Kordia antarctica: one gene and its partner. The protein of the gene in region 2 binds, or shares a complex with, the protein of the main gene of each other region. Links are inferred from orthologs where the notes say so. Each region holds a gene or a part of one and is shown on either strand. Other genes may lie near its edges. The genes, in order: trxB and trxA.

Evidence for each region.
Region 1: the proteins of trxA (region 2) and trxB are in contact, whole or in part, in a crystal structure (PDB 1F6M), measured with the Escherichia coli proteins. The link is inferred for Kordia antarctica from one-to-one orthologs.

Annotation. Positions count from the first base shown.
Region 1 is NZ_CP019288.1:5,174,345-5,190,149, reverse strand. What follows is about bases 8,205-11,094. They hold trxB (thioredoxin-disulfide reductase), read right to left. Parts: upstream 10,185-11,094; coding sequence 9,225-10,184; downstream 8,205-9,224. Other genes in these bases: IMCC3317_RS21705 (hypothetical protein), read right to left, coding at 10,666-11,094; IMCC3317_RS21710 (hypothetical protein), read right to left, coding at 10,381-10,653; IMCC3317_RS21720 (head GIN domain-containing protein), read left to right, coding at 8,336-9,058; IMCC3317_RS21725 (hypothetical protein), read left to right, coding at 8,205-8,321. Outside these bases: IMCC3317_RS21775 (hypothetical protein), read right to left, coding at 57-605; IMCC3317_RS21770 (DUF2141 domain-containing protein), read left to right, coding at 1,098-1,529; IMCC3317_RS21765 (Dps family protein), read right to left, coding at 1,772-2,245; IMCC3317_RS21760 (hydrogen peroxide-inducible genes activator), read left to right, coding at 2,351-3,289; IMCC3317_RS21755 (hypothetical protein), read right to left, coding at 3,334-3,531; IMCC3317_RS21750 (TIGR00266 family protein), read right to left, coding at 3,699-4,499; IMCC3317_RS21745 (DUF4442 domain-containing protein), read right to left, coding at 4,580-5,047; IMCC3317_RS21740 (DUF4870 domain-containing protein), read left to right, coding at 5,309-5,773; IMCC3317_RS21735 (PadR family transcriptional regulator), read left to right, coding at 5,984-6,328; IMCC3317_RS21730 (PspC domain-containing protein), read left to right, coding at 6,321-8,048; more of IMCC3317_RS21725, read left to right, coding at 8,097-8,204; more of IMCC3317_RS21705, read right to left, coding at 11,095-11,268; IMCC3317_RS21700 (hypothetical protein), read right to left, coding at 11,287-12,084; IMCC3317_RS21695 (MgtC/SapB family protein), read right to left, coding at 12,225-12,647; IMCC3317_RS21690 (hypothetical protein), read right to left, coding at 12,681-13,178; IMCC3317_RS21685 (hypothetical protein), read right to left, coding at 13,283-14,119; and 2 more genes.
Region 2 is NZ_CP019288.1:4,233,099-4,248,941, reverse strand. The notes cover bases 2,962-5,889. They hold trxA (thioredoxin), read right to left. Parts: upstream 4,622-5,889; coding sequence 4,301-4,621; downstream 2,962-4,300. Other genes in these bases: IMCC3317_RS17660 (transglutaminase domain-containing protein), read right to left, coding at 5,809-5,889; IMCC3317_RS17665 (ArsR/SmtB family transcription factor), read left to right, coding at 5,345-5,671; IMCC3317_RS17670 (SRPBCC family protein), read left to right, coding at 4,928-5,341; IMCC3317_RS17680 (DUF58 domain-containing protein), read right to left, coding at 3,092-4,021. Outside these bases: IMCC3317_RS17705 (tetratricopeptide repeat protein), read right to left, coding at 1-236; IMCC3317_RS17700 (M56 family metallopeptidase), read right to left, coding at 253-1,743; IMCC3317_RS17695 (BlaI/MecI/CopY family transcriptional regulator), read right to left, coding at 1,740-2,108; IMCC3317_RS17690 (DUF456 domain-containing protein), read left to right, coding at 2,246-2,746; more of IMCC3317_RS17660, read right to left, coding at 5,890-6,822; IMCC3317_RS17655 (carboxypeptidase-like regulatory domain-containing protein), read right to left, coding at 6,850-7,266; dnaE (DNA polymerase III subunit alpha), read right to left, coding at 7,755-12,137; IMCC3317_RS17645 (30S ribosomal protein S16), read left to right, coding at 12,461-12,979; ribosome maturation factor RimM, read left to right, coding at 13,053-13,580; IMCC3317_RS17635 (tRNA1(Val) (adenine(37)-N6)-methyltransferase), read left to right, coding at 13,584-14,297; IMCC3317_RS17630 (acyl-CoA dehydrogenase family protein), read left to right, coding at 14,448-15,626. UniProt on the Escherichia coli protein: Participates in various redox reactions through the reversible oxidation of its active center dithiol to a disulfide and catalyzes dithiol-disulfide exchange reactions.

The DNA of each region.
Region 1 (15,805 bases), 940 kb from region 2 along the record:
GATTTCCCTAAGCAGACATGTAATAACAATAATTACACACACTATTGAAGATATTCTTAGTCAGTCACGGTAAAGAAAAAACCATCTTGAGTTTCTTCTGAACCTACAAAGAATGCATATTCTCCAGGTTCCAAATTTGATACTTTTATTAGATATGAGCCTTTCCCATATTTTTTTCCCCTAAACTTAATCAGATCAAGTACTCCCGTATCAGTTTGACCTGAAACATTACTAGAACTAGCTATTAAATATTCCCTATACTTTTTTCTTGTTTTGAATTCTAAAAGTTGAATAATTTTCGTAGGAAGAATATTATTAGAACCATGATTATAAATGAAGTATAAGTTTTCACTCTTCTTAATTTTTGTTGTAGACGTTTTACCTTTGGCTATTACTCGAGCTTTCACTTTTCCAATACCCGAAATTATTCTGCCAACAGATTGCCCTCTTTTTACAGATGTTGTAACCATTTCAAGTTCTTGATGTTTATTTTCAGAAGTAACAAATACAATTTCACCTTCGAAATCGGGTTCAGGTGCTGATATTTCTTGAGCGATTGATACAGTGCTAATTACTAAAGCTAGAAGTAAAATTTTAAATTTCATTTTTTTAATATTATAATCATTACCTACTTCAAAATTCAGTTGGTTTTTCGGTTTATTCCCAACACTATATTAAAATCATTTTTTTTAGTAATTAACAAAGCTTAAATAAAAGTTTATTTTAAATCAAAATTTTGATCTAAGATACTTCACAACATAAGCACAAAAAAAGCCTCATTTCAAATCCCTATTATTTCGCATAAAAGTAAAATAAAGATTAAACGTATCTTTGCGGTTTCCCGTAATCCGCAATAAAAATTCAAACTATCTTCCCAAAACGTCAAAACGAAACCACATTTTTAAGTCGTGAAACGAAGTAATTTCAACCAATTTATCTAATGAACACAAACGCAATTACCCAACTTTCTACAACTCATCATCCAAATTCCACAGTCTAGTTCCTTTTTTTATGTGCTTCTTGATTTTATACAGACTTTTGAATCATCAAACACTAACAAAATAAAAATCTAACAATAATCAACTAACAATCACATTATGAAAAATTTACTTCTTATCGCCTTATTCATCACAGGTATATTCGCAACAGCACAAACTTCAGACACAACTTCTAACGAAAGTATGACCATTACAGTTACCGTTGACAACATAAAAAATAATACAGGAAAAGTCATATTTGGATTGTACACAAAAGATGGTTTTTCAAAAGAAATCCCTTTTCAAGCAGCAGAAAGCACGATTGAAGGCAATAAAGTAAAAGTTACATTTACAAATGTTCCTAAAGGAGAATACGCTATTAAATGCTTGCATGACGAAAATAATAATGGGCTTATGGATTTTGAAACTAGCGGAATGCCGAAAGAAGATTATGGAACTTCAAACAATCCGTTAAGCTATGGACCGCCACAATTTGAACCTTCTAAGTTTTCAGTTAGTGATGCTGATGTAACAATGAAAATTATACTGTAAATAAGTACTGAGTCTTCGAGTGCCTCAGACTCCGCACGGTAAGACTCTGAAAATAGCATAATAAAAGCGACACCAAAAGGTGTCGCTTTTATTTACATTGAGCGGAGTCGAAATTAACTTTTAAACTCATTAGTATTGAGATTTTAGTAGTGAGTATTGAGACATGGATTCTTAGAGAATTCCAAGTTCATAAACTTATAAACCAATAAACTCATAAACTAAACCGAGCGAAGCGAGATAACTTATTTCCCCAACCAAGCATTCATCATCCAAATCGTTTTTTCCTGTTCTGCGATAAAATCACTCATCATTGAATTTGTTCCTTCGTCGCTCGCTTCATCAGATTTGTCTAATAATGCTCTTTCCAATTGTATCAATTCTGAAATTGACGTAACAATCAATTCAACTGCTTTTACATCTTGCGAAACATGTTTTCCAACAGGAACTTTCGCATTCGCAATATAGTCTTCAAATGTGTGTAAAGGCTCGCCGCCAAGTGTTAATACACGTTCTGCGATTTCGTCTACTTTAATTTGTGAATCATTATATAACTCTTCAAATTTTGCATGCAACTCAAAGAAACCTTTTCCTTTAATGTTCCAGTGAATTCCACGTAAGTTTTGATAATACACTTGAAAATTAGCTAATAATACGTTTAAATCTGTTACTAATTCCTTTGTCTTTTGGACGTCTAATCCTAATATATTTAATGCCATTTTCTTTATATTTTTTTGTTTGAACAAATTTATTTAATATTTAACGCGATTTAGTATAAGTTTTATCGATAGTTTTTATATTTTTATCACTTAAATTGATGACGCATGACAATTACACAACTACAATATGTTTTGGCAGTTGCCGAACACCAAAATTTTACATACGCAGCACAAAAATCATTTGTAACACAACCGACGTTGAGTATGCAAATACAAAAGTTAGAAGACGAACTAGAAATTCAGATTTTTGATAGAAGCAAAAAACCAATTCAGCTCACTGAAATTGGAAAGAAAATCGTGGAGCAAGCGCGAAGTATTGTGAACGAATCCGGAAGAATGCAAGATATTGTAGATCAACAAAAAGGATTTATTGGTGGCGAATTTAGACTTGGAATCATTCCGACAATTATGCCAACGTTATTGCCAATGTTTTTAAAAACTTTTATTAAAAAGTATCCAAAAGTAAATTTAAAAATAGAAGAATTAACGACAGAAGTTATTATTAAAAAGCTCAATGAAGGACATTTAGATGCTGCCATTGCTGCGACGCCTTTAGGAAACGATCAAATTAAAGAACGTATATTATATTACGAACCTTTTGTAGGTTATACCACCGAAAATCACCGTTTGTACGACAAAAAAGAACTTGTAACGGCAGATTTAGATATTGATGATATTTTATTATTAGAAGATGGACATTGCTTTCGCGATGGTGTAATTAACTTATGTAAAGTACCGCGAGCAATAGATCACGATCATTTTCAATTGGAAAGTGGAAGCTTTGAAACCTTGATAAAATTATCTAACGAAGATTTAGGAATGACGCTACTTCCCTATTTGCATACACTTGATATTAGAGAAAGTGAACGCAAATATTTACGTCATTTTGCAGAACCAAGACCAGCGCGCGAAGTAAGTTTACTTTTTCACAAAAGTGAATTAAAAATGCAAATAATTGAAGCTTTACGAACTGTAATTATGAGTATTGTACGAGGCGCGATTGCTTTTCATAATGTAGAAATTATTAGTCCTGTACAGAAATAATAATTTGGTATAAAACTAGAAAAGCCGCTTATCGCGGCTTTTATTTATGGTTTTAAATAGATCAAACATTGGTCTAATTGTGGATTTGCTACTACTAACGAATTGATCCAAATTTTCAATTCTTCAATTTCGTGAGGTAACAGTCTTTGTAAAGCTTTTTGTAATTCTCTACAAAATAATGATGGATCAAAGCTTACTTTTTTGAGTATAGTCTTTGTGTAATCAAACATTGCTCTTGACATGTTTAACGAGGGTTTTAGGTTAAAAATTTTAAGAGTAATATTGTGTATAGGCTTATTTTTTTAGTTATTTAAAAGTAGTAAAAAAAAACCATTTTTGTACTTTTTGAGCAAAACTTTAACAAATGTAAGAAGAATGATTGTACTTTTTATGGAGTCCGATTGAACTGTTAAAAACGATTATCGCCATCCAATAAATCGCCAATACTTCCTAAAATACTTCCTTCTCCTTTGCTGTTTCCGCCATTTGGTAATGCTGCGATAACTCTTCCTGCCAAACGACTAAACGGCAATGATTGCACGTAGACAATTCCTGGTCCTTTTAAGGTTGCAAAGAACATTCCTTCGCCTCCAAAAAGTGTATTTTTAATGCCGCCAACAAATTCAATATCGTAATCGACATCTTGTGTAAAACCGACAATACAGCCTGTATCTACTCGTAAAATTTCGCCAGGAGCTAATTCTTTTCGTGCCAACGTTCCGCCAGCGTTTACAAACGCCATTCCGTCGCCTTCTAGTTTTTGCATAATGAAGCCTTCGCCGCCAAATAATCCACGACCCAATTTTTTGGAGAATTCAATTCCTATAGTTACACCTTTTGCTGCACATAGAAATGCATCTTTTTGACAGATGAATTTTCCTCTGTAATTTGTTAAGTCAATTGGAACAATTTTTCCAGGATATGGCGCTGCAAAACTTATTTTTTTTACGCCAAAAGCGCTCGTATTTAAAAAAGATGTCATGAACAGACTTTCGCCAGTTAATACTCGTTTTCCCGCTGAGAATAGTTTTCCAAGAATTCCTTTATCTTGGTTAGATCCGTCGCCAAATATGGTGTTCATACTAATGCCGTCGTTCATCATCATAAAACTTCCTGCTTCTGCCACAACGGCTTCTTGCGGATCTAGTTCTATTTCCACATATTGCATTTCTGCGCCGTAAATTTGGTAATCAATTTCGTGTGCTGTCATTGTTTTTGTTTTTTTACACCGAGTTAAATCGAAGTGTTGATTGCGTTTTATTAGAAGTTAAAAGGACAGTTTTGTTACACTTATTTTTTCTTTTTCAGTTTAATTCCCCATTCATATTCAAAATTAGAAACACTTTCGCCAGCTTCATCAAATCCTTCTGCATATAGTGTAATACTTTGTCCTTCGCCAGTTGCGATGGCTTTTTCAATAGCATTTTTTACTTTTAATCCATCTTTACAGATAAACCGAATTCTTCCAGTTGCTTTTTTTGTAAATGTTCCTTTTTGTGAACGCACCAACATAGAAATTTTTTCGCCAGAACCTTCAATTTCTTGAATTACCAAAACACCAGTTGCCAACTCAGAAGCCATTCCTTGTGTTGCCCAGTATAATGATTTGAATGGATTTTGATTAATCCAACGATGTTTCACGGTTACGGTTGCAATTTCTTGCGTGATTTCTTTCAATCGAACACCTGAAAAAAAAGCCGATGGAAGTTTAAAAAGTAAGAAGGTATTTATTTTAGATGGAGTCAATTTTTTAGCCATTTTTTGTAATATTCTTTAAATTCGAGATTGCAAAATACAAAAAAATGAATGATTTTAACAAAAAGTTGAACTTTACTTTGTTTCTGAAAAAATATTTTATAAAATCATAATTTAGCTATAAACTTATGATAATCAATATATTAAATGTCATTTTATTGTTTTTAAATTTACACTGAAATGTTAAAAAATGTTAAATTTTAGTACTATGTTTTGCATAATACCTTTTTTTAACCATATATTTGCATAAGAAAATAATAGGTTATGGACACTGCAATCACAAAACATCAAAAAAACGTCGCTACAGTTTTGCATGCAACTACTTTTAGTAAGTACTTTTTTCCGTTCGGAAATTTTATACTTCCACTAATTTTATGGGCGATGTATAAGAAGGAATCTGAATATATAGATCATCATGGAAAAGAAGCCTTAAACTTTCAGTTGAGTCTGTTTTGTTATAAAGTTGTTGCAGCTATGTTTGCAATTCCATTTTTTATTTTATTTCAAATACATACGACAAACACATGGAATATTTTAGGATTTAATAGTTTTAGCATCGACTTGAATGATGGATTTAATATGCATCAGTTAACTATTGCAGGAATTGTTATTGGAATTGGACATTTATTATTTTTTGCCGTAAATATTACGTACACCATTCTGGCAGCAATGAAAGCAAATGAAGGCGAAAAGTATCGGTATCCATTAACTATTAGATTCATCAAATAAAAATAGCATCAATCAACACTTCGACTCAACTCAGTGTAAAACAAACAAACAAACAAACAAACAAACAAACAAACAAACAATCAATCAATCAATCAATCAATCAATCAATCAATCAATCAATCAATCAATCATCATCATCAATCAATCATCATCAATCAATGAAATCATCAATCAAAAAACGAACAGTATCATTAAAAGACACATGAAAACATGAAGATAGAAAACACAAAAGCACAGATGCGCAAAGGTGTGTTAGAGTATTGTATTTTATCCATTTTGAGAGATCAGGATGCATATGTAGCAGAAATACTTAGCACATTGAAAGACGCAAAAATGCTTGTCGTAGAAGGAACAATTTATCCGCTACTGACAAGACTGAAAAACGCAGGTTTATTGAGTTATCGTTGGGAAGAATCGACTTCTGGTCCGCCAAGAAAATATTATGGACTTACAGAAACAGGAAGATTATTTCTTAAAGAACTGAATACCACTTGGGACAATTTACAAAATGCCGTATCACTCGTAACACGCCAAAAAAAGACCACTAATGAATAAGACAATCAATATTAATTTAGCAAATATGTTTTTTCATATTGATGAAGAAGCCTATAACAGTTTACAGCGTTATTTAAACGCTATCAAACGCTCCTTTACAGACTCGCAAGGACGAGATGAAATTATCGCTGATATTGAAGCTAGAGTTGCCGAATTGCTTTCGGAACGCATGAAAAGTGAGCGACAAGTGATTAGCATGAAAGAAGTTGAAGAAGTAATCGGCATTATGGGACAACCAGAAGATTACTTGGTAGACGACGAAATTTTTGAAGACGAACCTAAGACCAATTATAATCGTCGTGAAAATGGAACGTATCGGAAATTATACAGAGATTACGACAATAAGTTCATTGGTGGTGTGTGTGCCGGTTTTGCGCAATACTTCGGAATTGATGCGCTTTGGATTCGACTTTTAGTGCTATTTGTTTTATTCGTTGGCGCAGGATCACCAGTATTGGTATATATTATTCTTTGGGTTGTGATACCAAAAGCTACGACAACTAGTGAAAAACTAGCGATGGCGGGAAAGCCCGCGAACATTACCAATATTGAGAAAAAAATCAAGGAAGGATTGGATGATGTTCAGGAAAGATTAAGTGATGTAGATTTCGATCAGGTTGGTCAGAAAGCTAAAAATAGTGCATCTTCCTTCTTTGATTCATTAGGTGATTTCATCATGGTATTATTGAAAATTTTAGCAAAGTTTTTTGGTATCATTTTTATAATCATAGCGGCATCTATTTTAATTAGTGTAATCATGTCGGCACTTGGTGTGAGTTTTTATAATATGGATATTATCTTAGGAGATGAATCAATTTATTATAGAGATTTAGGAATTATCAATCACACACCAAGGTGGGTTTTAGGATTGTTAATGCTGTTTGCACTAGGAATTCCTGCGATTGTATTGTTTATTTTAGGAATTAGAATTTTAGTAAAAAATTCAAAATCAATTGGAACGACGGCAAAGGTTGCATTATTCATCCTTTGGATAGGATCCTGTATTGGAATCGGGTTTATTGCTTCTAACGCAGCTTTACATCATGATATTGAAGCTTCTGTATCCTCTAAAACAGAGTTGCCGATTAGTGCAAATGACACGATTACCGTGAAAATGATGAAAAATGAAGAATATGATCGCTCATCATACAGATATCATCATGATTATCAGGTAGAATATAAGGATAATGGAGATATTGTTTTGTTTTCAAAATCTGTAAGACTTATTGTAAAACCAACTGATAGCGACAATGCTCGCATACGAATTAACAGAAATGCTGGCGGAGTTTCGTATGCAAAAGCAAGAGAACGTGCTCAAGCAATTAATTATAACTACGTTTTTGAAAATAATACGTTGAAGCTTGATGGTTATTTTCTATTTGATCCGAAAGATAAATACAACCAACAAGAAATAGAAATTATATTGTATTTACCAGAAGGTGCTATCATTTTTGCTGAAAAAAATACACGTTCTTACCATAGAAATTCGCCTCGTTCAGGAGATATTTTAGGAAAAAAAGAAGAAGAAAATCATTATCAAGTTATTGACGACGATTTGAAGTGTTTGGATTGTGATACGCCAAATATCAATCAATTAAAGAGTAAAAAGAAAAGTTCAATTACCATCAATTCAGATAAAGTAGATATCAATATTAAAAGTAAAGATCAAAATGTGAATGTAAAACGTGATAGCGTTCCAACAAACACAGATAATAATTAATAGGAAATACATCAATCAAAATTAAATTTAACCAAAATCAATCAAAAAATGAACAATTCGCAATCCATATATACACTATTAAAACTGCTCATCACAGTTTTAGTAGTTGGGTTGTTTGTTGGTAAAATTGCAGCATATTATTATCCATTACATAGTTTACCAAACGAATGGATATACGCGGGCATATTTGTTGGACTTCCAACAGGAATCGTAATTAGTATCGCTATTTTTTTACTATTAAAAATTAATAATCATCAATCAATAACATTTTAAAAACACTAACCATTATGATCACTTTAGCACGATTTATTACCATAGCTATACTTAGCTTACTTATCACTTCTTGTAATTTTAATTTTGATTCTGGAATTACTGGAAACGGAAATGTTGTCACAGAAGAAAGAGATGCTGACGAAACTTTTACAGAGATTAGAGCTTCCCAAGGACTTGACGTGTATATTACACAGTCAGAAATTGCTGCTATTGAAGTAGAAGCCGATGAAAATATTATTTCACTTATTTCTACTGATATTAGAAATGGAGTTTTGTCGATTCATACAGAAAAAAATATTGGGCGTTGCGAGTCTAAGAAGATTTATGTAAGCTTACCAATACTTGAAAAAGTAGTAGCTTCAAGCGGCGCAGATGTATATTCGACAGAATTATTTATTGTTGAGAATATTGAAGTAAAAAGCTCTAGCGGCGCAGATATTAGGATTGAAGTAGAAGCTGTACATGTAACGTGTTCTGCCTCTAGTGGTGCTGGTATTAAGATTACAGGAACCGCAGATTCTTTAGTCGCAGACGCAAGTAGCGGAAGTGATATTCAAGCAAGAGATTTAAACGCAAAAGATTGCAATGCTTCGGCAAGTAGTGGCGCTGATGTAACCGTAACTGTTTCTGAAAAATTAGTAGCCAAAGGTTCTAGCGGTGGCGATGTTCATTATTACGGAAATCCTGAATCAGTTTCTAAGAATAAGTCGGTTTCCGGCGGAGTTCATAAGGAGTGATTTTGCAATTTGAAAATGAGTTTATGAGAAAATACAAAAAAACGCGCTAAATTAAATTTTAGCGCGTTTTTTTTATGTTAAATCTTGATTCTAAAAGCGACTTGTGCAGAGCGGAGTCGAAGTAACGATCTTTTCTCTTTTTTCAAAAAATACTAAATTTTTCTACTTACGCTTCAACAGCTGATAAATAACGTTCGGCATCCAATGCTGCCATACAACCTGTTCCTGCAGCTGTAACGGCTTGTCTGTATTCTTTATCTTGTACATCGCCTGCCGCAAAAACACCTGGTAAATTTGTTTTGGTCGATTTTGCACCTGTAATTAAGTATCCTGTATCATCCATGTCCAAAATTCCTTTAAACATATCTGTATTTGGTTTGTGACCAATTGCAATGAAAACTCCTGTAACAGCAATTTCACGTTTTTCTTTTGTTTGATTGTTTACAACACGAACACCTTCCACAACCATTTTTCCTAAAACCTCATCTAATTCTGTGTGATAAAGTACTTCTAAGTTTTTAGTATTATTTACACGATGTTGCATTGCTTTACTCGCTTTCATTTCGTCTTTACGAACCAAAACCGTTACTTTTCTACAAAGTTTTGCTAAAAATGTAGCTTCTTCTGCCGCAGTATCTCCACCACCAACAACAACAACATCTTGTCCTTTATAGAAAAATCCGTCGCACGTAGCACATGCAGAAACGCCTCCACCTTTTAAACGTTCTTCACTTTCTAATCCTAAGTATTTTGCAGAAGCTCCAGTAGAAATGATGACAGATTTTGCTAAGAATTCTTTTTCTCCGTTTCCATCATCAATATATACTTTATGAATTCCGCCTGCTTCTTTTGCAAAATCTACACGCGTTGCATATCCAAAACGTACGTCGGTTCCAAAACGAGTGGCTTGATTTTTTAAATCTTCCATCATTGCAGTTCCATCGGTTCCTTGCGGATATCCTGGAAAGTTATCAACTTCAGTTGTTGTGGTCAATTGTCCTCCTGGCTCCATTCCTGTGTACATTACAGGATGCATATCTGCTCTTGCTGCATAAATAGCTGCTGTATATCCAGCAGGTCCACTTCCAATAATTAAACAATCTAATGTTGTATTTGTATCTGACATATTCTTTTTTCTAAACTATTAAATGATATTTAACAAAAGTAGGTTTTTATATGAGTTCCTTACATAAAATTTATGAACAAATATTTTCGAACTGTTCAATATCTCCAAAAAAAAAGCAACAACATATAAAATATGCTATTGCTTTTCTACTATATTTAGGTTTTAGGTTTATATCTTTTATCGGATAATACTGATTTTATACAACTTTAGTTGCCAAACTGATTAAGAAACTAACTCCATTGTCAATATTGGCAATTGCGTCTGCTTTGGCTGTGTTTGAAGCGGCTGCATTATTAATTTCCTGTAATACTTTGACAGCGTTGGCATTGCTAATTTCACTTTGCTTAATAAATTCGTTAATCTCCGTAATACTTATATTTGTTAGACTTGTAATAGTTGTACTAAATTCAGCATCAGTTTCATCTGCGGCTTGGTTTGCGAGGTTACCCCAATCTATATTATCACTCATACGTTTTCTATTTTAGTTGTTTCCGATTATTGCTGATTTTACATTTAATAACTTATCAAATCCACTTCCTGTTTTGACCAGTAAACTGTCCAAATGACTTTCTATTTTTCCAACGTTGATATTTGTACCAGCTAAACTTTGTATTTGTGCCAACGTATTGGTTTCTGATTGTTTTAACTTTACAGCCGAACTAATTAAGTTTTGTAACGTACTACTTGCACGTTGATAATTTGTATAACTTTCGTTTAATGAAGTAATGACTTGCGTACGTTGCGCATCCACTAAACCTTGAAGCGAATCGCGTTTTCTGCTAATAACTGGCATTACACTTTTTAAAATATTTGGCAATTCTGTTTTAATATCTACACCAGCAGGAATCTTTGCTTCAAAGTTTTTAACAAACGATGGAATGTATTGATTATTAATAAAATCGTTCACTTTTTCTTTTCGTTCATCAAATAATTGATTTACCAAAGCAATGTTTAATTTATGCATCGAGTCAGCTTCAGATATAACTTCTTGTGACAACGTTACCGTAGATGCAGGAATAGAAGCGCAAGCAGTAATACTTACGGCAACAAACATAATGAGGATACTTTTTATGATTAATTTCATATATTTTTATTTAAGAATTTAGTCGTTGCCTGATGTAAACAGCGCTTTAATTTTATTGATGATTCCTTGTAGTATACTAAATATTGCATCTGAAGAAAATCCTCCTACGAGTGCTAACACCGAACTATTAAAAACGGTTAATTCCTCTCCATTGTTATACGTAGATACAATTTCTGATAAAATTAATCCAGACATAATTCCCAAAACAATCAAACCTACATAATAAATAGATTGCTCAGGCATTAAAGTTCCATGTTGAATTGCTTCACTTACACTTTTCAATAAATAAAAGATAACTCCCATACCTGAAGTTGCACATATAAATACTAAATTGAGTAATAAATCTGTTCCAGAATTTGCTAATACACCTTTGGCAAGTGATGCTTGATCTACTTGACTCGATAATGAAGTACCAATAAAAAGTGCTAGGAATAATAGTGCGAGTATAATCAAGTTTCGAATGACAGGTAATTTACTAAGTACAATTCTTCCGCGACTATCTGTGGCATTTAACTTTTTAAGAAATTTAATTGATTTTGGAGTTGCTGGCGCGACATTTTTAGCCAATATATTATGTGCATTGATTAAATCATCTAGATTATTACTTTCAATCAAAGGATTCAATTCTGTATTAATAATTTTTCCGTTTCGCATAGCAAACGAAAGCATATTTTCTAACTCTTCCTTTATTTCTATCATAAGGTGGTCGGAAACTCCTTTGTGAATACCTTTTGGGGCTGCCGCCGCAGGTTTTGAAGCTTCATCCGCTGCTACTGGATTTGGTGTCGGAGTTGGTGTTGGGTTTGAGGTTGGCATACTAATATGGTTTTATACAGTTTTACCAAACATACGATTTAAAACGCGCATTTAAAAGTAGCACAAATACGCGTTTTAAAATCAAGGGATTGTACGTAGTTGTTTTCTAGCTGCTGATTGCTTCTAAAGTCTTATAATTACTATTTTCGTTTTTTGAGCCAATTATCTAAAGGTTGTAATACAATATTAATGATGAGTACTAAAGCGGTACATATTGCTGTTTCTATAAAAAAGCCTACTCCAGCAACACAACCAATTGCTGCACTGCACCAAATAGTTGCGGCTGTAGTTAAACCGTGGACATTTGTTCCTTCTTTAAAAATAATACCTGCGCCCAAAAACCCAACACCAGTTACTATTTGTGCAATGATTCTTGTAACGTCGGCATCACCAGAATGATCGTTCAACTGAACGGAAAGCATTGTAAATATTGCAGCTCCTGTGGCTACCATTGTATTGGTTTTAAGTCCGGCAGATTTGCGTTGCCATTGGCGTTCAAAACCTATAAAAACACCTGCTAATAACGCAGCGCACAGTCTTAATAAAAAATCGGTTGTTGTCATATTCGGTATGTGTTTTTTCTAACTATTTTTAAATCAATCAATAACTTCATCATATCTTTGAAATTGATTTCGAAGTTCTCCGTGTAAGTTTAAATCGCTCTCAATTTTGGTTCGTGTTGGTCTTTGCATTAAAAAATAAACAATCAAAACGCCTGCAATTGCAATATAAGCTGTGTTTCCTGTGATTAATGAAAGTACAATTCCTATACATATTGAACCTTCAATAAGTCCAAACTTTATAATGGAAGCTATTTGATAACTTACCAATTTTGACTTTAAATCTGGTTTCTTTTCTGCGGAAGCGACCAACTTTTTAAAGATCGCCTGACTCCCATAAATAGCAGCAATTGCAATAACAGGATATATGAAAAGTAGTGTGTCGTTTGTATCTAATTCTGGTATCATTCCGTCACTAAATTGAAATAACACAAATCCAATAAACAATAGCAAACCAATCAATAAAGCGCTATAAATTATAGTCAATGTTTGTATAAATTTAGTTGGAGTTAACTGCTGCATATTATTTTCCATAAAAATTCTTTGTATTTGATTGTATTTCAAATGTATAAATAAGATTGTATTTAAAACTATTGCAAATGAAAAAACTGCTAGCTTCTGTTGATACTGTGTTTACATTACTTAATTAATGTAATAAAAGGATACCAAAGTAAAACTTGAAATATAATAGCTAAAATTACTATTAAAAATCCAACTCCTTTTTTTATCTTAAAAACATTTTTCACTTTTCCTTTAAATAATACATACAAACAAAACACCAAGAATGCTATATACAAACTATACCACATTGGAAGGTCTGACATCATAAATTCATCAACCATTCGATTAAATTGATACCCAGGTTTAGTTGTATAATAAAGCAATAAGAAAAATAAGCCAACGGCAACTGAAACCATATAAAATGTAGTCAAAACCCAACCGAGTCTTTTCCGTTTCCAAAATAGAATTGTTCCAGGAATAATTGAAATAATGTATACCAAACATAACAATAGGTAGCTTGTTCCTATACCATATCTTGAAAATTGATAATCAAAATATTCCCCAATTTCATACTGATTTACAGTAAACAGGTATCCATAAGTTTTAATAAAATACACCAAAACAAAAATAACATATATGGAAATTACTGTGAAAATCCAGCTCATGATCCGAATGAGTCTTTCATGAGATGCTAGCTGTTTCAAAAAAGGGTTTACAGTAATAAACAACGTAAAAAAATCTGTTTTCGATCTTTCTCGCTCCACTTTGCGTTTTTGTAGCAATGCTTCTTTTTCCTTTGTATCTATAATATTTTGCGTCTCTAATTCCGCCAAATGATCTGGAGAAATTCCACGAGCAATCAATTCTTGTTTTGCAGCTTCTAATGCAATTGACGTATAACTTGATGCGTTAGCAATTATGGCTAAAAGTTCTTTATCAGATAACTTTTTATAACGTTCTATGAATTCTGTCATGTATAAATTCTACTGTGAAAAATTAAATCATATAACTACTTTTCTCTTGTATAAGTAAGTGTGCTTCCTTTATCCAAATAACTCAAAACCAAGCTGGTTTCAGAATATTCTAACAATCCGTAAATTATCATTTGACCTTTAGTATTCTTCAACGTTAAATATTCAATTCCATCTTTTTCATCCAATTCATAATCATATGGAGTGCTCACAGTTCTATCAGCGACTTTGGTAAACATGAAAAAGCTGCCATTTTTAATTTCAATTCCCGAATTGGTGTCTTCTGTATTTATCCAACGTCCATCTTTCAATCCAACTATTTCGTACGTTTCTAATAGCATCTGGCTATTTTTTTGCGCATCTTTTATATAATTTGAAACAACATCAGGTTTTGATTTCCATTGCTCGGTTACATTAATATTTTGAACTTTTTCCAGATTCATTTCTTCAATTTTAGCAACCGTTTTTTCTTTCTCCAACACGCTAATAAGTTCTCCGTCATAAATACAAGTTCGAACTTCTTTATCCGTAAAAGGTCCACGTAAAGAAGCTTCGCTAGTTTCTTGTTGAAACACGAAAAATAACGTTCCATTCATAAAATAATAAGAAGTTGTACCTGCCCAATGTCCACTATATTGATTTTGAATAATCTTTACAGGTTTTTGATCATTAAAATAACCTTCAAGTATGGATTCGCCTCCACTTTCTTCAACAGTAATTGTCTTTTTTTCTAATGATTTAATTTGATTTTCTACGTGTGCAAAACGTTCTCTAATTACTGCAATTTTATCTTCTGGAGTAGTAGCTTTCACTTCTGAAGTTACGTTGTCAATAGTTGAATCTTTTATTGTTTCCTCAGTATTTACAGTTGATTTTTCAGTTTTCTTTTTGTCACTTCCGCAAGCAATAAAAGTAAGTATTGCAACTATAAATAATAGTAATTTTGATTTCATATTAAAAATTATTTTGAGAATTATCAAATATAATAAGATTGTACGTTATTTTTTTCCTTCTTCAATCGATTCATAACTTGGAGAATATCTAATCCGCTTAGCTGCCATTTTATAATACTGCTCAAAATTCTTAAATCCAAAAACGACTTCTAGTTCTCCTTTTTTAGAAATTACCTTTATTTGGTTGACGTTATAAGGTTCGTTTTCATATTTTTTTCTGTAATAATCTATCTTATAATTAGATTTTGAATACGTAATATCTTGTTTAAATATATTATTTAAAGAAATTTTTTCAGCAATACTATACCGATTTTCTGAAGTTGCCATATTTGCTTCTGTAAAAAAAAGTTTTTGCGGAAATTCGTTTGGATCAAAATATAAAATAACATCTTTCAATTTTTCATTTCCTTGAAAATGAATCTTATTTTTTGTAGCATCCAAATTACCTATATACACATATTCTATCTGCTCCAAAATAATGGTGTTTTCGTAAATTTTTCGCTTGTTCAAAAAACGTTCTCCTCTATCAATATACTTATGAGAAAATGTAGTGAAATATAAAATAAGGTCTGTTTTTTTATGTTTCAACACATACAATTCCTCAACTTTTCTAATATCTTTTGTCAAAGTAACATCAAAAAAAATTTCAGGACAATCACAAAATCTTTCTAATCTTGAGTCTTCTCCTTCTTTTGTAAAATCTTCACAAATACTAAATACATATACGTCAAAATTA
Region 2 (15,843 bases):
CTATCTAACACCTTTTCGTAATTTTCTATGGCTTTTTTAGAGTTTCCTAAGGCTTTGTATGCTTTTGCAATTTGCGTGTTTGCATAACTGCTATTTTCAAGTTTTTTATATGCTTCAATCGCTTTGGAATAGTTTCCAACACGATATAAACTATCTGCAACAGCAAAAGCCGAAGATTGCGCTCCGACTTTGCTTATACATATTAGTGTGATGAATAATAACAGTACTTTATTCATGTCTATATTTTAAAAATTATTTCAAATCGAAAGCAATTGGCAACACATATTTTACACTTACTGGTTTTCCATCTTTCATTCCAGGTATTAATTTTGGTAATGTATTTAACACACGTTCTACTTCTGCACTCAATTCAGGATGTGGCGCTCTTATAATCATGTCTTTGATAGATCCGTTTTTATCAATAATAAACTTAGTAAATATTTTTTGACGACCAACTAATTCTAAATGCTCCATTTCTTTCATATTGAAGTTTTGGACAACGTGCTTCGAAATTCCTTGTGAGAAGCATTTTTTCAATTCTTCAAATGTTCCTTTGCTTTCACACCCTGGAAAAACAGGTACTTTATCAAGAACGTTAAAATCAATAGATTCTTTTTCTAATTCGCTATAACTATCATCTTCTGCGATGCTTTTTTTACGAGCAATAACATAGTCGTCATATAAACGTCCTTCGCCAAACTTTATTCTCTCTCCACCATTTTCATCGCCTAACAATTCTGCAATTCGCGTTAAAATAGCGGTTTGCTTTTCATATTGATCCTCAGACAAAATTTGAACTCCTTTATGACTTTCATTGAGCTTATTTAGTTCTTCCATCAAATCATTCATGAGTTCTTTTTTTGCTTCGGCATCAACAACTTCTACTTTATCGTCCGTGTTTGCAACCGTTGTATCTTCACACGAAGTGTAGAGTAAAGACAAAGCCAATACAGGAATTAATACTAAATACTTTAATTTTAAAATTTCTCGAGATTTTTGTTTTGTTAACATACTGATTCGTTTTTTGATTAATGAATGTTTAAAGAATTGATTGGTAAATGAAAAATGCTGTGTTTGAAAGACTTCAGTCAACAATTTTTCATAATAATCGGATTTATTATTGTCTTGAACAATTGCTGCATCTGCAATATATTCATGTAATTCTGAGATTCGTTTTTGATAAATGTATACCAACGGATTGAACCAACATAAGATGCGTAAAAGTTCAAAATATAGTAAATCGAGTGAATGTTTTTCACGAATATGAACCAACTCGTGCGAAAGAATATCTGCTAGTTTTTCTTCCTGAATTTCTTCACCAATAAATACATAATTAAAGATGGAAAACGCCAACGTGCTTTTAGGAATTTTGATGATTTTGTAACTTCCTTTGTGAATAATGATTCCTTTTAATTTTAATCGAATTAATTGAGAAATTTTAAACAGAAACAACAAACTACTTACTGTAATTCCAATAATAAGATACCAATTCCAAGATGGCGCAATGGTTTCGACTGCTTTTTGTGGCGTTAATACAATTTCTGGCAAAAGAATGATATATTCTTGCGGAATGGCTTTTTGAAAACTTTCAATTTTGATAAATGGCAACAGAAAAGAAATCAACGAAGAGCAAATTAAATAGACTCTATTCCAGTTGAAAAATGTTTCTTTTTTGAGAAACAGATCGTAACTAAGTAAAAATAATAGCTGAAACGCAACGACTTGAATTAGGTATAGAATCATGATTTCTTGTTATTTTTTTCAATTTCTTTGAGAATATCCTCTAATTCTGAAGTTTTGATATCATTTTTTTCCATAAAAAACGAAACCATACTTTTAAAAGATCCTTGAAAATAACCGTTCACCAATTTCGAAATAGATTGATTGCTATATTCTGATTGCGCTAACAGCGGAAAATATATATGTCCTTTCCCAACTTTTTCATATCCGACAAATCCTTTGCTTTCTAAAATTCGTACAATCGTAGAAACCGTATTATACGCAGGTTTGGAACCTTCAAAGTTTTCTATGATAGTTTTTACATTTGCTTTTTCCAGTTGCCACAGAATTTGCATAATTTCCTCTTCTGCTTTCGTTAGTTGCTTCATATATTTTCATTGTGTTTTTTCAACTAATTCCTTAGTTCAACGAAACAAATATAACTAAATTTTTAGTTTAAACTAATTTATTAGTTATAAAATTGTAACGTTTTTTCATTGCACGCGTCTTACTGAAAAAATAATGTATGGATATTTTCTTTACGATACTCGGCTTTTTGTTGATGCTACTCGGAATCATCGGAAGTTTTTTACCTATAATTCCAGGGCCAATTACAAGTTGGTTTGGATTGTTATTCATGCATCTTACGGAAGCTATTCCGAACAATTGGACGTTTTTAGGAATCACATTAGCAATTGCTATTATAGTTTTTGTGTTGGATTATATTATTCCTGCAATCGGAACCAAACGTTTTGGTGGCAGCAAATACGGAATTTACGGAACTACAATTGGTTTACTACTCGGATTGCTGTTTTTAGGACCTTTTGGAATTATAATTGGACCGTTTTTAGGCGCATTAGTTGGAGAACTTGCATTTGCAAATAAAGATGCTTCAAGTGCTTTTAAAGCTGCTTTTGGGTCACTTATAGGTTTCTTATTCTCTACTTTCTTGAAGCTTATTGTCGCACTAATTTATTTAGGCTTTTTTATTAGTGACTTTTGGGAATATAAAGGTGTTATTTTTTAAATCTGGAAGAAAAACTGCCGTAAAATAAAAAAGCATCCCAATTTTCTATACAGAAAAAAGGAAAGCTTTTCATTGGTTTAACTACTAAACCAAAGGTAAATCAAGGATTTACCTCAAACAACACAACTAAATCATTTTGCTAAAAAAAGCTTCTCAATAAAGAGAAGCTTTTTTTGCAATTGTAGCGGTCTGGACGGGATTCGAACCCGCGACCCCATGCGTGACAGGCATGTATTCTAACCAGCTGAACTACCAAACCGTTGCTTGATTGCGGATGCAAATATACACTACAATTCTATTTATGCAAACATATTTGAATAAAAAATTGAACTTTTTTTTACCCAACTATGCAAACTTTTGTCTTTCAACCAAATACGTAACTAATATTTTTTCAAAATCTTTTGTAATGTCTGCAGTAACATATTTTATTTTGTATTGCGCACATTTCATTTTTAATTGCTGAAAATAAGTTTCAACCGCTTTTTGATAATTTTCCTGAACCGTATCAGCATAAATATCGATATGTTCTCCCGATTCTACATCAACGAATCGTTTTGGTTTATTGTCAAACTCAAAATTTAATTCTTTTTCAGAATCAAACACATGAAATAAAACCACTTCATGTTTATTGTATTTTAAATGCTGTAATGCTTCAAACAACTTTTCATCTTCTACTCCATCTTGAAACATGTCTGTAAAAAGGAAAATAAGGCTTCTACGGTGTATTTTCTCCGCAATTTGATGTAGATATGTATATGTGTCTGTTTTTTTATTAATTCGCTTTGTAGTGACCGTTTTATCAAGTGCATTCAATAACAATTGATGATGACGTTCGCTTCCTTTTTCAGGCGCATAAAAATCATAACTATCAGAATAAATACTCAAACCAATCGCATCACGTTGTTTTTTTAGAATATTCATCAACGAAGCTGTTGCAAGTACCGAAAATCCAATTTTATTTAAGTTGGCAATTGATGGCGCTTCCACTTCTGGATAATGCATTGAAGACGAATTGTCTATAATAATATGACAGCGTAAATTGGTTTCTTCTTCGTATTTCTTTGTGTAAAGTTTATCGGTTTTGGCAAACAATTTCCAATCAATATGCTTCGTACTTTCACCTTGATTGTAAATTTTATGTTCAGCAAATTCCGCAGAAAAACCATGAAATGGACTCTTATGCATTCCCGAAATAAATCCTTCCACTACTTGTTGTGCAAGCAATTCGAGATTCTTAAATCCTGCCGTTTTATTAAATTCTTGTTGTAAATTCACAAGCGTTTTCTTTGATTAATGATGTACGTGTTGACACAAAATGTATGCAATCTGAGATTCCACTTTACTGCTGAATCGATTTGGAATATTAAGTTTCAAAATAAACGCTAAAACCTAAAAAACTTTAAAATATCATTCTTAAAATCTCGCAATCCAGCGAAATTAGTTCAACTTACAAATTTCAGTGCGTCTATTGGACTTCTCAAAGTTGAGTTTCACTAAAATAAAAAAGGTTTGGCAATACACCAAACCTTTCATCTTCTAATCGAAAATATATTTTTATACTAATAACTTGTCAATAGCTTCTGTATATGCGTTTTTTGGCGCAACACCTACTTGACGTCCTACTAATTCTCCGTTTTGGAACATTAATACTGTTGGAATGTTACGAACTCCAAATTGAGCCGCATATTGCTGATTTGCATCAACGTCTAACTTTCCTACGACAGCTTTTCCTTCATATTCTTTTGCAATTTGCTCCACAACAGGACCTAACATTTTACAAGGTCCGCACCAAGCTGCCCAAAAGTCAACTAGTACAGGTTTGTCGCTATTCATTACTATTTCTTCGAAGTTAGCATCTGTGATTTCTAAAGCCATAATATGTATGTTTTAAATTTTTATTTTATTTATTATTTGTGATATATGCAATATTAGTCAAATATTCTACCAAAACTTACACAGCAAGTATTCGTTTTGGTTATATCTATATTGATTTTATTTATTCATTTACTTTATACTCATATAGATGTACAAAGATACTGAATAAAACTCTTTTTTGTACATTTTATAAAAACTGCCATATACTTCTTTGTGAAATATATGCAACCAAAAAGTTGCTTATCTGAAATTAATTCGTAATTTAGCAACCAGTTAGCTGCATATTAATTAAAAATAAAACCCATTATGAAAGATGTAATACAAAAAGAAACCATATTTCAACATTCAATTGATGCTGTATGGAATGCTATCACAAATGCTGAAGAAATATCTACTTGGTTTATAAAAACCAACTTCAAAGCTGAGAAAGGATTTAAATATACTTTTTTCCCTACGGAAGATAAAGGTTGTGATACCATTACTGGAGAAATAAAAAATGCAGATCCTTATACATTAATTTATACCTGGCAAGTAGAAAATACAACTGTTGAAACTACGGTTTCTTGGAGATTAGAAACCGTAGCAGAAGGAACAAAATTACACTTAGAACACTCAGGTATTGCTGATTATAAAGGCGAAACGGCTATTGCTATGTTTGAAAGTTTCAGTGGCGGTTGGGATCATTGCATGACACAATTACGTGATTATTTAAAAAAATAATATATGCAAGATAAAATCACACGTTTATTTAAGGCAATTGCAGATCCGACTCGGCGTGATATTTTTCACGCTTTAGTCATTGCAACTTCCGCATTGTCTATTTCGCAGATTTCGAATCAATTTGAAATTACACGACAAGGAATTACAAAACACATCAAAACACTTGAAGAAGCCGGTTTAGTTACGATTGAAAGTAAAGGTCGCGAACGATTTTGCAATGTAAATACAAATCCATTGAAAGAAGTCAATAATTGGCTACAGTTTTACGAACAATTTTGGGATGATTCTTTACAGGATTTAGGAAACTATTTAGATTCGAAAAACAGTTGAATTTCATATCCGTTAAGTGTCATAAAGGCTTACAGTACGTCATTCTGAACTTGATTCAGAATCACACATGACTAAGAATTCGGAATATAATAATGAGTGAGACCCTGAATCAAGTTCAGGGTGACGAATAGTTGATTTTATTTCTTAACCTCAAAAGTGTAGGTCGAAATTAAATCATCTTTCACATATAAATGGACATCATAATATCCTGTCGTTTCAAATTTATATGCTATACTTAGTGATTGATTTTTGATTGAAATTTTCTCAGGATGTATTTTTTTACTACTAAAATTTGTATCAATTAAAAGAATAATATCTTCTTTATTTACAGGATTTAAAAGTTGAAGTTCAAAAAGAATATTCTCGTTTTTCAGCACCGTATTTTCCAGTTTTTTTGGTTTGGTATGATTGCTAAAATGTGTGTACGCTTTTCCGTAAATAATTGGAGCTTCCAGAAACATTTCAAATGAAGGTTTTTCATCTTCTAAAAGAAACCATTTTTCTTCAGCAGGAAAATGATTGATAGAAAATATTTTTGGATCAGACAGAAAAAAACCGTCATTAAATTGAAATTCAAATAGATATGAAGTTGGATTAGGAATTCCGCTTGCCCAAGTTGGATCGCACAAATACCAATTTCCATTTAGTTTAACAGCATTCCAAGAATGATTTGGTGTATCGAGTTTTTCAATATTCATCGTACTTGTTCTGGCAAAACCATGAACAATTTCACACTCTATATTTGCCAAATTCGCCAATTCTTTAATAAGATACGCATACCCTGTACAAATGGTTTTTCTATCTTTTAAGAGTTTTCGAAATGCTATTTTTTGAAACTTTTCATTCCAATCGCTAAGTTTTAAGCTATCATTTTTATATCGTTGCCGCTTTCGCATGTTTCTTGAATACAACTTATAATCATTGGAAACACTACTGCAAACCCATTTGAAAATAGCTCTAAAACGCTCAACATCGGTTGTTAAATCTGAAGTGAGTTTATACGATAACTCAGGTAAATTACTAAGATTTTCATTTTTGTATTCCAATGCAATTTTATCTGCCTTTTCAAAACTAATCGTTGGAAAATCAGAAGCTTGCGCATGAATTTGGAATACAAAAATGAATAGAAAACTATATTTTATAATGCTCATTAAAAAATACTATGCTGTGAATACTTCCTAATTTGTGCGTTTAGATTTGTACCGCTTATTCGAATTTAAACTTCCCATAAACTCAAGTATTTCTTCAGTTAATGCGGTTCTTATAAAGCTCGTATTGGCTTTAATTTTTACTGCGGCTGTTTGGTACCCTAAATAACTAATTAGTAAAACATCTCCTGTTTTCAAAGGTTTAGGAAACGTAAATTCTCCTTTGGCATTTGTTACAGTTCCCGAGTTTGAATCTTTCAACGTAATATTAACGCCATCCAAAGGTCCAGATTCATTACTAACAATTCCTTTAATAGTTCTTCCACTTTGTGCTTCTGCTGTAGTTTTTGTGTCAGATTGTCCATACATTGGATTAAACGTGAATGCAACAACCATCAAAATTGTAGCAATCCATAATTTTCGTGTAAATGTTACTTGTGTTTTCATAAGTATAACTGTTTTATTTTTATCAAATCTAGCACTCGAAATCTATATAGAAAAGCTACTTTGAGTAAACCGCCTTTTTGAATGAGTGAATGTGTAATTTACGACATTATTATGATATCTTATTGATTCACAATAATTTCATATCAAACGCTTCAAAGTTAGTAAAATGATATTTTGCTCCTTGAAAAGCTATTTTTTTACAATTTTACATGCTTTTCACTACTAACGTGAGTTCGACATAAGAAATCATTAGTAATAAATGAAAAGTCAATTAAATCAACTGTTTGTCAGTTCGAGCGCAGTCGAGAACCCAATCAAAATATATTTTGATTTCAATAATACTCGATTTGACATTTTTAATAAATTTTTGAAAATCAATTATATAGCAACAAAGTTAGATCGAACTCACGTTACTAGAAATTCATTATTTAAAATTCAACATTTAGCATTTAGCATTTAGCATTTAGCATTTAGCATTTAAAATATATCTAATTAATCTTATATCGTACATTTTCCTCAGTCAATGCATCCAATAATTCTTGTGTAATATTTACTTTTTGATTTTTGCTTGGTGCTTGTAATTTTATCTTTTCTTTTCGTTCGTACAACGTAAAATGCAATGATTTATCACCTTTGTGCGTTGATAAAATTTCGTTTATAAAATTGAGTTTTTTCTCCTTTAATCTATTGACATCTAATTGAATAGTCAACTTTCGCGCCGTAGTTTCCATGACGTCTTGGAGTTGTTGCATGGAGTTGAATTGAATTCTCGGATCACCTTTTTTTCCTGTGTCTCTATTAGTCCAACCTTCCTTAATAAACGCTTTGATATACACAAACGAGTTTGGCACAAAGAAATGTCTAAACTTTAAATATTCTTCTCCAAAAATTCTAAATTCGTACGATTCTGTATAATCTTCCACAGTAAATAATGCCCAACCTTTTCCGTTTTTAGAAACTCTGTGTTGCACATCTGTAACAACGCCACCAAACGCAATTTCACGATTCAAGTAATTCTCCATTTGTGAAAATTGACCAAGCGTTCCATTACAGAAATAATCCATTTCCGCTTTAAAATCATCTAGCGGATGTCCAGAAATATAGATTCCTACGACTTCTTTTTCACGCGCCAATTTCTCCATGGTTCCCCATTCTTCACATGGCGGAACTAACGGTTCGGCTATTTGCACATCACTTGCTTCTCCAAACAAACTTACTTGTGCAGAGTTTGCGTTTTCTTGAAATTTTGCGCCATATTTTACCGCTTTTTCTAAAAATGTAATATTATCGTTTTCTGTGTGTAAATATTGGGCTCTGTGCGTATCTCCAAACGAGTCAAATCCGCCAGCGAGCGCTAAATTTTCAAATGCTTTTTTATTGGCTGCGCGTAAATCTATTCGCTTCGCGAGATCAAATACAGATTTATATTTTCCTTCTGCGCGTTCTTTTACAATTGTTTTTACTGCGCCATGTCCAACGCCTTTTATTGCGCCCATTCCGAAACGAACAGCACCTGAATCATTTACCGCAAATTTGTAAAACGATTCATTTACATCTGGTCCTAAAACGTCCAATTTCATACGTTTACATTCTTCCATAAAGAAGGTAACCGTTTTAATATCATTCATATTATTAGAAAGTACAGCCGCCATATATTCCGCAGGATAATGCGCTTTTAAGTATGCCGTTTGATACGCAATCCAAGCATAACATGTAGAGTGCGATTTGTTAAAGGCGTACGCTGCAAATGCTTCCCAATCTTTCCAGATTTTCTCTAATTTATCAGCTGCATGTCCTTTTTCTGAAGCTTGTTTTATAAATTTCGGCTTCATCTTATCCAACACCGATTTCTGCTTTTTTCCCATTGCTTTACGCAAAACATCGGCTTCACCTTTGGTAAAATCTGCTAATTTCTGCGACAGCAACATCACTTGCTCTTGATAGACTGTAATTCCGTAAGTTTCTTTTAAATATTCTTCACACGCATCTAAATCGTATTCAATATCTTCTTCTCCATGTTTTCTACGAATGAAACTCGGAATGTATTCCATTGGTCCAGGACGATACAATGCGTTCATTGCAATGAGATCGGCAAACGTTGTTGGTTTGAGCGATTTCATATGTTTTTGCATTCCGGGCGATTCATATTGAAATACACCTACGGTTTCTCCTTTTTGGAACAACTCATAAGTTTTTTCATCATCCAAGGAAATTTCATCAATATCAATGTCAATATCATGCTTGTATTTGACAAGCTTTACGGTATCTTTTATTAAGGTTAAGGTTTTCAATCCTAAGAAGTCCATTTTTAACAGACCAGCATCTTCCACAACTGAGTTATCAAATTGTGTACAGTACATTTCGGAATCTTTCGCCAAAGCAACCGGAACGAATTTTGTAATATCGTCTGGCGTAATGATAACTCCACACGCATGAATTCCTGTATTTCGAACCGAACCTTCTAAGACACGTGCCATGTTTATGGTTTCCGCTTCTAAGCCATCTTCTTCCGAAAGATTCACCAATTCGTTAATTAGCAGTATTTCTTCTGTTCGGAATTTTGATTTGAGTTCCGCATCCGATTTTCCGAAAATCTTAGCAAGTTTTGCATTTGGAATCAATTTGGCTATTCTGTCTGCATCACTTAAAGGCAAATCTAACACACGCGCAGTATCACGAATGGACGATTTTGCCGCCATTGTTCCGTAGGTAATAATTTGCGCAACTTGGTTTTTACCGTATTTATCAATTACGTAATCCATTACGCGACTTCTTCCTTCATCATCAAAGTCAATATCAATATCGGGCATCGACACACGATCAGGATTTAGGAAACGCTCAAAAAGCAAATCGTACAGCAATGGATCAATATTCGTAATCCATAAACAATAGGCAACTACTGAACCTGCCGCAGATCCACGACCTGGACCTACCGAAACGTCCATATTTCGGGCTTCGCGGATAAAATCTTCAACAATTAAGAAATACCCTGGATATCCTGTTTTTTCAATCGTAGCAAGTTCAAAATCGAGTCGTTCTTCAATTGCTGTCGTAATTTCGCCGTATCTTTTTTTGGCACCTACATATGTTAAGTGTCGTAAATATTTGTTTTCTCCACGTTTTCCTTTGTCAGCTTTATCTTCTTCAAACAGAAATTCTTCTGGAATATCAAACGCAGGTAATAATACATCACGAGCAAGTTCGTATGGTTCTACTTTATCTGTAATTTCTTGAATGGAAAGAATTGCTTCTGGCAAATCTTTAAACAAGGTTTTCATTTCGTTTGGCGACTTGAAATAGTATTCCTGGTTTGGCATTCCATACCGATATCCGCGTCCGCGTCCAATTGGTGTTGCTTGTTTTTCGCCATCTTTTACACATAATAAAATATCATGTGCATTTGCATCTTCTTGTGCGATGTAATACGTATTATTCGTCGCAACTAATTGAATTTCGTGCTTTTTGGCAAGTCTCAACAACACATCATTTACACGATTTTCATCTTCTTGATCGTGCCGCATGATTTCCACATACAAATCATCTTGAAAGGTTTCTTTCCACCAGAGCAATGCTTCTTCCGCTTGCACTTCTCCGATGTTTAAAACTTTGCTTGGAACTTCCCCGTAGAGATTTCCTGTCAAAATAATTAAATCTTCTTTGTATTGTTCTATTACTTTTTTGTCGATTCTCGGAACGTAATAAAATCCTTGTGTATATGCAATTGAGGACATTTTTGCCAAATTGTGATAGCCTTTTTTGTTTTTGGCTAAGAATACAATTTGATATCCGTTGTCTTTTCTTGTTTTGTCTAAATGATCTTCGCAGACAAAAAATTCACAACCTAGTATTGGCTTTAGAATGTTCTCGTCACTTGTTTCTCCTTTTGCTTCCGCTTCCGCGATTCGTTCCTTGACTCCTCTATTATGATTGCTAACTGCTGACACAAAGTGAAACGCGCCCATCATATTTGCATGATCTGTAATGGAAACCGCTTCCATATTGTATTTGGAAGCCGCTTTTACTAAGTCGGTAATGCTTGAAGTTGATTGTAATACTGAGAATTGCGAATGATTGTGCAAGTGCGAAAATGGCGCATCTTGCAAGGTTTGAATGTTCTCCGCAAGTTCTTCTTTAGAAATTCCGTCGTCTGGCTGAATTTTTGCCAAACGCTGCCGAATTTTTTCAGATGCTTTTTTGAGATTGATGTGTTTTAAACCAATTAATTTAATCGGCTGCGGATTGTTTTCTGAGAAACGCTCAAAGTAATCTGGCGTAACATCTAGTTTTTCAATGCTGTATTCTTTTCTTCGAATTAATTCTAAAAAACAACGTGTTGTTGCTTCTACATCGGCAGTTGCGTTGTGCGCTTCTCCAAATCCGACTCCGAAAAGATAGTTGTGTAATTCTGTTAGTGTTGGAAGTTTAAATTTCCCAAATCTTCCTCCTGGTAATTGACATAAGCTGGCTGTCGCTTCCGTACAGGTATCTAATACGGGAAGCTCTTGCAATTTGTTAGCAACATTTTCTCGGTGAAATTCTGCGCCCATAATGTTGAGATCGAACTTAAGATTTTGTCCAACGATGAATTTTGCTTTTGATAATGCAACATTAAACTTCGCTAACATTTCTTGCAACGAAATTCCTTGTTCGGCTGCTAATTCCGTAGATATTCCGTGAATTTTTTCTGCATCATACGGAATGTTAAAACCGTCTGGTTGCACTAAATAATCTTGATGCTCAACGAGATTTCCCAATTCATCGTGCAATTGCCAAGCAATTTGAATACATCTAGGCCAGTTATCCGTGTCTGAAATAGGTGCGTCCCATCGTTTTGGTAATCCGGTAGTTTCGGTATCAAATATTAAGTACATATGCAGTTTTTGTGTGGAGAAATTTGAATGGATAAAATTACGAATTTCTTTTGTGTTTTTAGCAGATAGTTATTAACAGTATTCAAAAGCCGTATTAGTGACAGAGTGGTATGTTGGAGCTCTTTTTAGCGAATTTTTGAATTGTAATTTGGAAGTTAGGAACGGTAATTTTTCGCTAAAAAAGCGACTAACGAAGGCACGACCACATTTTTTCATGTGGGAATACCCAAATAAAAGGATATAAGTATTTGTTTTTCAGAAATATTAGTATCTTTGCCGACTCATTAATAACAGAGGTCGAGAACCTCACAAATTAATTATTTATGCCTGTTAAAATTAGATTACAGAGACACGGTAAAAAAGGAAAACCTTTTTACTGGATCGTTGCCGCTGACGGACGTGCAAAAAGAGATGGTAAATACTTAGAAAAATTAGGTACTTATAATCCAAACACAAATCCTGCAACTATTGACTTAAATGTTGATGGTGCTGTACAGTGGTTACAGAATGGTGCGCAACCAACTCATACTGCAAGAGGAATCCTTTCTTATAAAGGTGCAATGTACAAGAATCACTTACTTGGTGGTATCCGTAAAGGTGCTTTAACACAAGAACAAGCTGATGAGAAATTTAACACTTGGATTGCTGAGAAAGAAGGACAAGTTGAAGGTAAAGTAGGTTCATTAGCACAAGCTGAAGCTGATGCGAAAGCGAAAGCTTTGGAAGCAGAAAAAGCTGTTAATGATGCTCGTATTGTTGCAAACACTCCTGTTGTGGAAGAAGTTGTAGCGGATGTAGTTGAAGATGCTGGAGAAACTCCTGCAGCTGGTGAAGAAGAATAAATTATAGTTTTTTACATATAATTTTGAGCCTAGTAAATCGTAAATTTGCTAGGCTTTTTTTATGATATGAGATATGCGAATTGAAGATTGTTTTTTTTTAGGAAAGATTGTTAAGAAGTATAGCTTTAAAGGCGAATTGCTAGCAAAACTAGATACAGATCAACCCGATTTGTACGATGATTTGGATGCTGTTTTTATTAAACTCGGACGCGATTTTATTCCGTTTTTTATTGAGAAATCATCGTTACACAAGTCAGATTTGTTGCGATTGAAGTTTGAAGATGTAAATACTGAAGCAGAAGCGGATCAGTTACTGAAAAGTGAATTGTACTTGCCATTAGAATTTCTACCAAAGCTAGAAGGAAATAAGTTTTATTACCACGAAGTTATTGGTTTTGCAGTGGAAGATGCTTCTTTTGGAAAGGTTGGAATAATTTCTGGTGTGAATGATTCTACTTCACAACCTTTGTTTGAGATTTTACGTGATACGATTGAAATTTTGATTCCGATTAATGACGCTATTATTAAAAAAGTAGACCGAAAAGCAAAAACGATTTATATTGAAGCTCCAGAAGGTTTGATAGATTTGTATTTACAGTAACTTATGAGCAAACCTTTTCGCTTTAAAGAATTTACTATTCAACAAGATAAAACTGCTATGAAAGTTGGTACCGACGGCGTTTTACTTGGCGCTTGGGCTTCTGTTGAAAGTAATCCGTTTGCAATTTTAGATATTGGCGCAGGAACAGGCTTGATTGCTTTGCAACTAGCGCAACGCTCTACTGCGGAAGTAATTGATGCTATTGAGATTGACGATGATGCGTACGAACAAGCAGTTGATAATTTTGAAAATTCTCCTTGGAGCAATCGCCTGTTTTGTTATCATGCAGGTTTGGATGAATTTGTTGATGAAATTGAAGATACATATGATTTGATTGTGTCGAATCCTCCTTTTTATACAGAAGATTTTAAAACTAAGAATATGCAACGAGATACGGCTCGTTTTACAGACGCGTTGCCTTTTTCAGCATTACTACAAGGCGTTTCTAAATTATTGGAACCATCTGGAACATTTTGCACTGTTATTCCATATAAAGAATGCGAGCATTTTATAAATCTGGCGGAAGCCAACGGATTATTTCCAAGAAAAATATGTCATGTAAAAGGAAATCCTAAAGTCGATTTTAAACGTAGTTTGTTGACATTTTCATTTGAAGAAACAAAGACTACCACAGAAGAATTAGTTATAGAAACCACAAGACATCAATACACAGAAGCATACATTTTATTGACAAAAGATTTTTATTTAAAATTATAACAATTCGTTTTTGTTTTGTGAGATTTCAATGGTTACTTTTGTAATGCAGATTTGTGGAATTTTCATAAATTTAAGTGATACTAAATAAAATTTAAAATGATAGTTTAAGTACTATTTGGTATAATTAAAAATGCTATTAAAATACAATCAATGAAACCAGATTTATTCCAGGCTCCTGATTATTACAATTTAGATGAGCTTTTGACAGAAGAACATAAATTAGTTAGAGACGCTGCCCGCGAATGGGTAAAAAGAGACGTTTCGCCAATTATAGAAGACTACGCACAACGTGCTGAGTTTCCAAAACAAATTATTAAAGGATTAGCAGATATTGGTGCTTTCGGACCGTATATTCCAGAAGAATATGGCGGTGCTGGATTGGATCAGATTAGCTACGGATTGATTATGCAAGAGATTGAACGCGGAGATTCTGGAGTTCGCTCTACAGCTTCTGTGCAATCGTCATTAGTAATGTATCCTATTTGGAAATATGGAAATGAAGAACAACGCCAAAAGTATTTACCAAAGTTAGCTTCTGGTGAATGGATTGGATCTTTTGGTCTTACAGAGCCAGATCACGGAAGTAATCCTGGCGGAATGACAACGAATTTTAAAGATATGGGCGATCATTATCTTTTGAATGGTGCAAAAATGTGGATTTCAAATTCTCCTTTTTGTCAAATAGCAGTTGTTTGGGCTAAAAATGAAGAAGGACGAATTCATGGATTAATCGTGGAACGTGGCATGGAAGGGTTTTCTACACCTGAAACCCATAATAAATGGTCACTTCGCGCAAGCGCAACTGGAGAACTTATTTTTGATAATGTAAAAGTTCCTAAAGAAAATTTATTGCCAAACAAGTCTGGTCTTGGAGCTCCACTTGGATGCTTAGATTCAGCGCGTTTTGGTATTGCTTGGGGCGCAATTGGAGCTGCAATGGATTGCTACGATACAGCTTTGCGTTATAGTAAAGAACGGATTCAGTTTGGCAAACCTATTGGTCAGTTTCAGCTACAACAAAAGAAGTTAGCCGAAATGATTACTGAAATTACAAAAGCACAATTGTTAGCTTGGCGCTTGGGAGTTATGCGTGAGAATGGTACAGCTACTTCTGCTCAAATTTCTATGGCAAAGCGAAATAATGTAGATATGGCTTTGAAAATTGCGCGCGACGCACGACAAATGTTAGGTGGAATGGGAATTAGTGGAGAATATTCAATTATGAGACACATGATGAATTTGGAAAGCGTAGTTACATATGAAGGAACACACGATATTCACTTATTAATTACAGGATTTGACGTTACAGGATTGAACGCTTTTAAATAAAAGAGAATGCTTTTAAGAAGCTTTTTTCAATAAATCAAACATTGGGCAACGTTTACAGCGATTGCCCTTTTTAAATTTATCGCAACATTTACTTTTACAGTTTTTGGCTGCTTTATTTTTTTTCTTCTTCGACTTTTTTTGAACTTCTTCTATATCGATTAAAAAAGACATAAAACTAAATAATTATATTCGGCTACAAATATAATTATTTTTATTT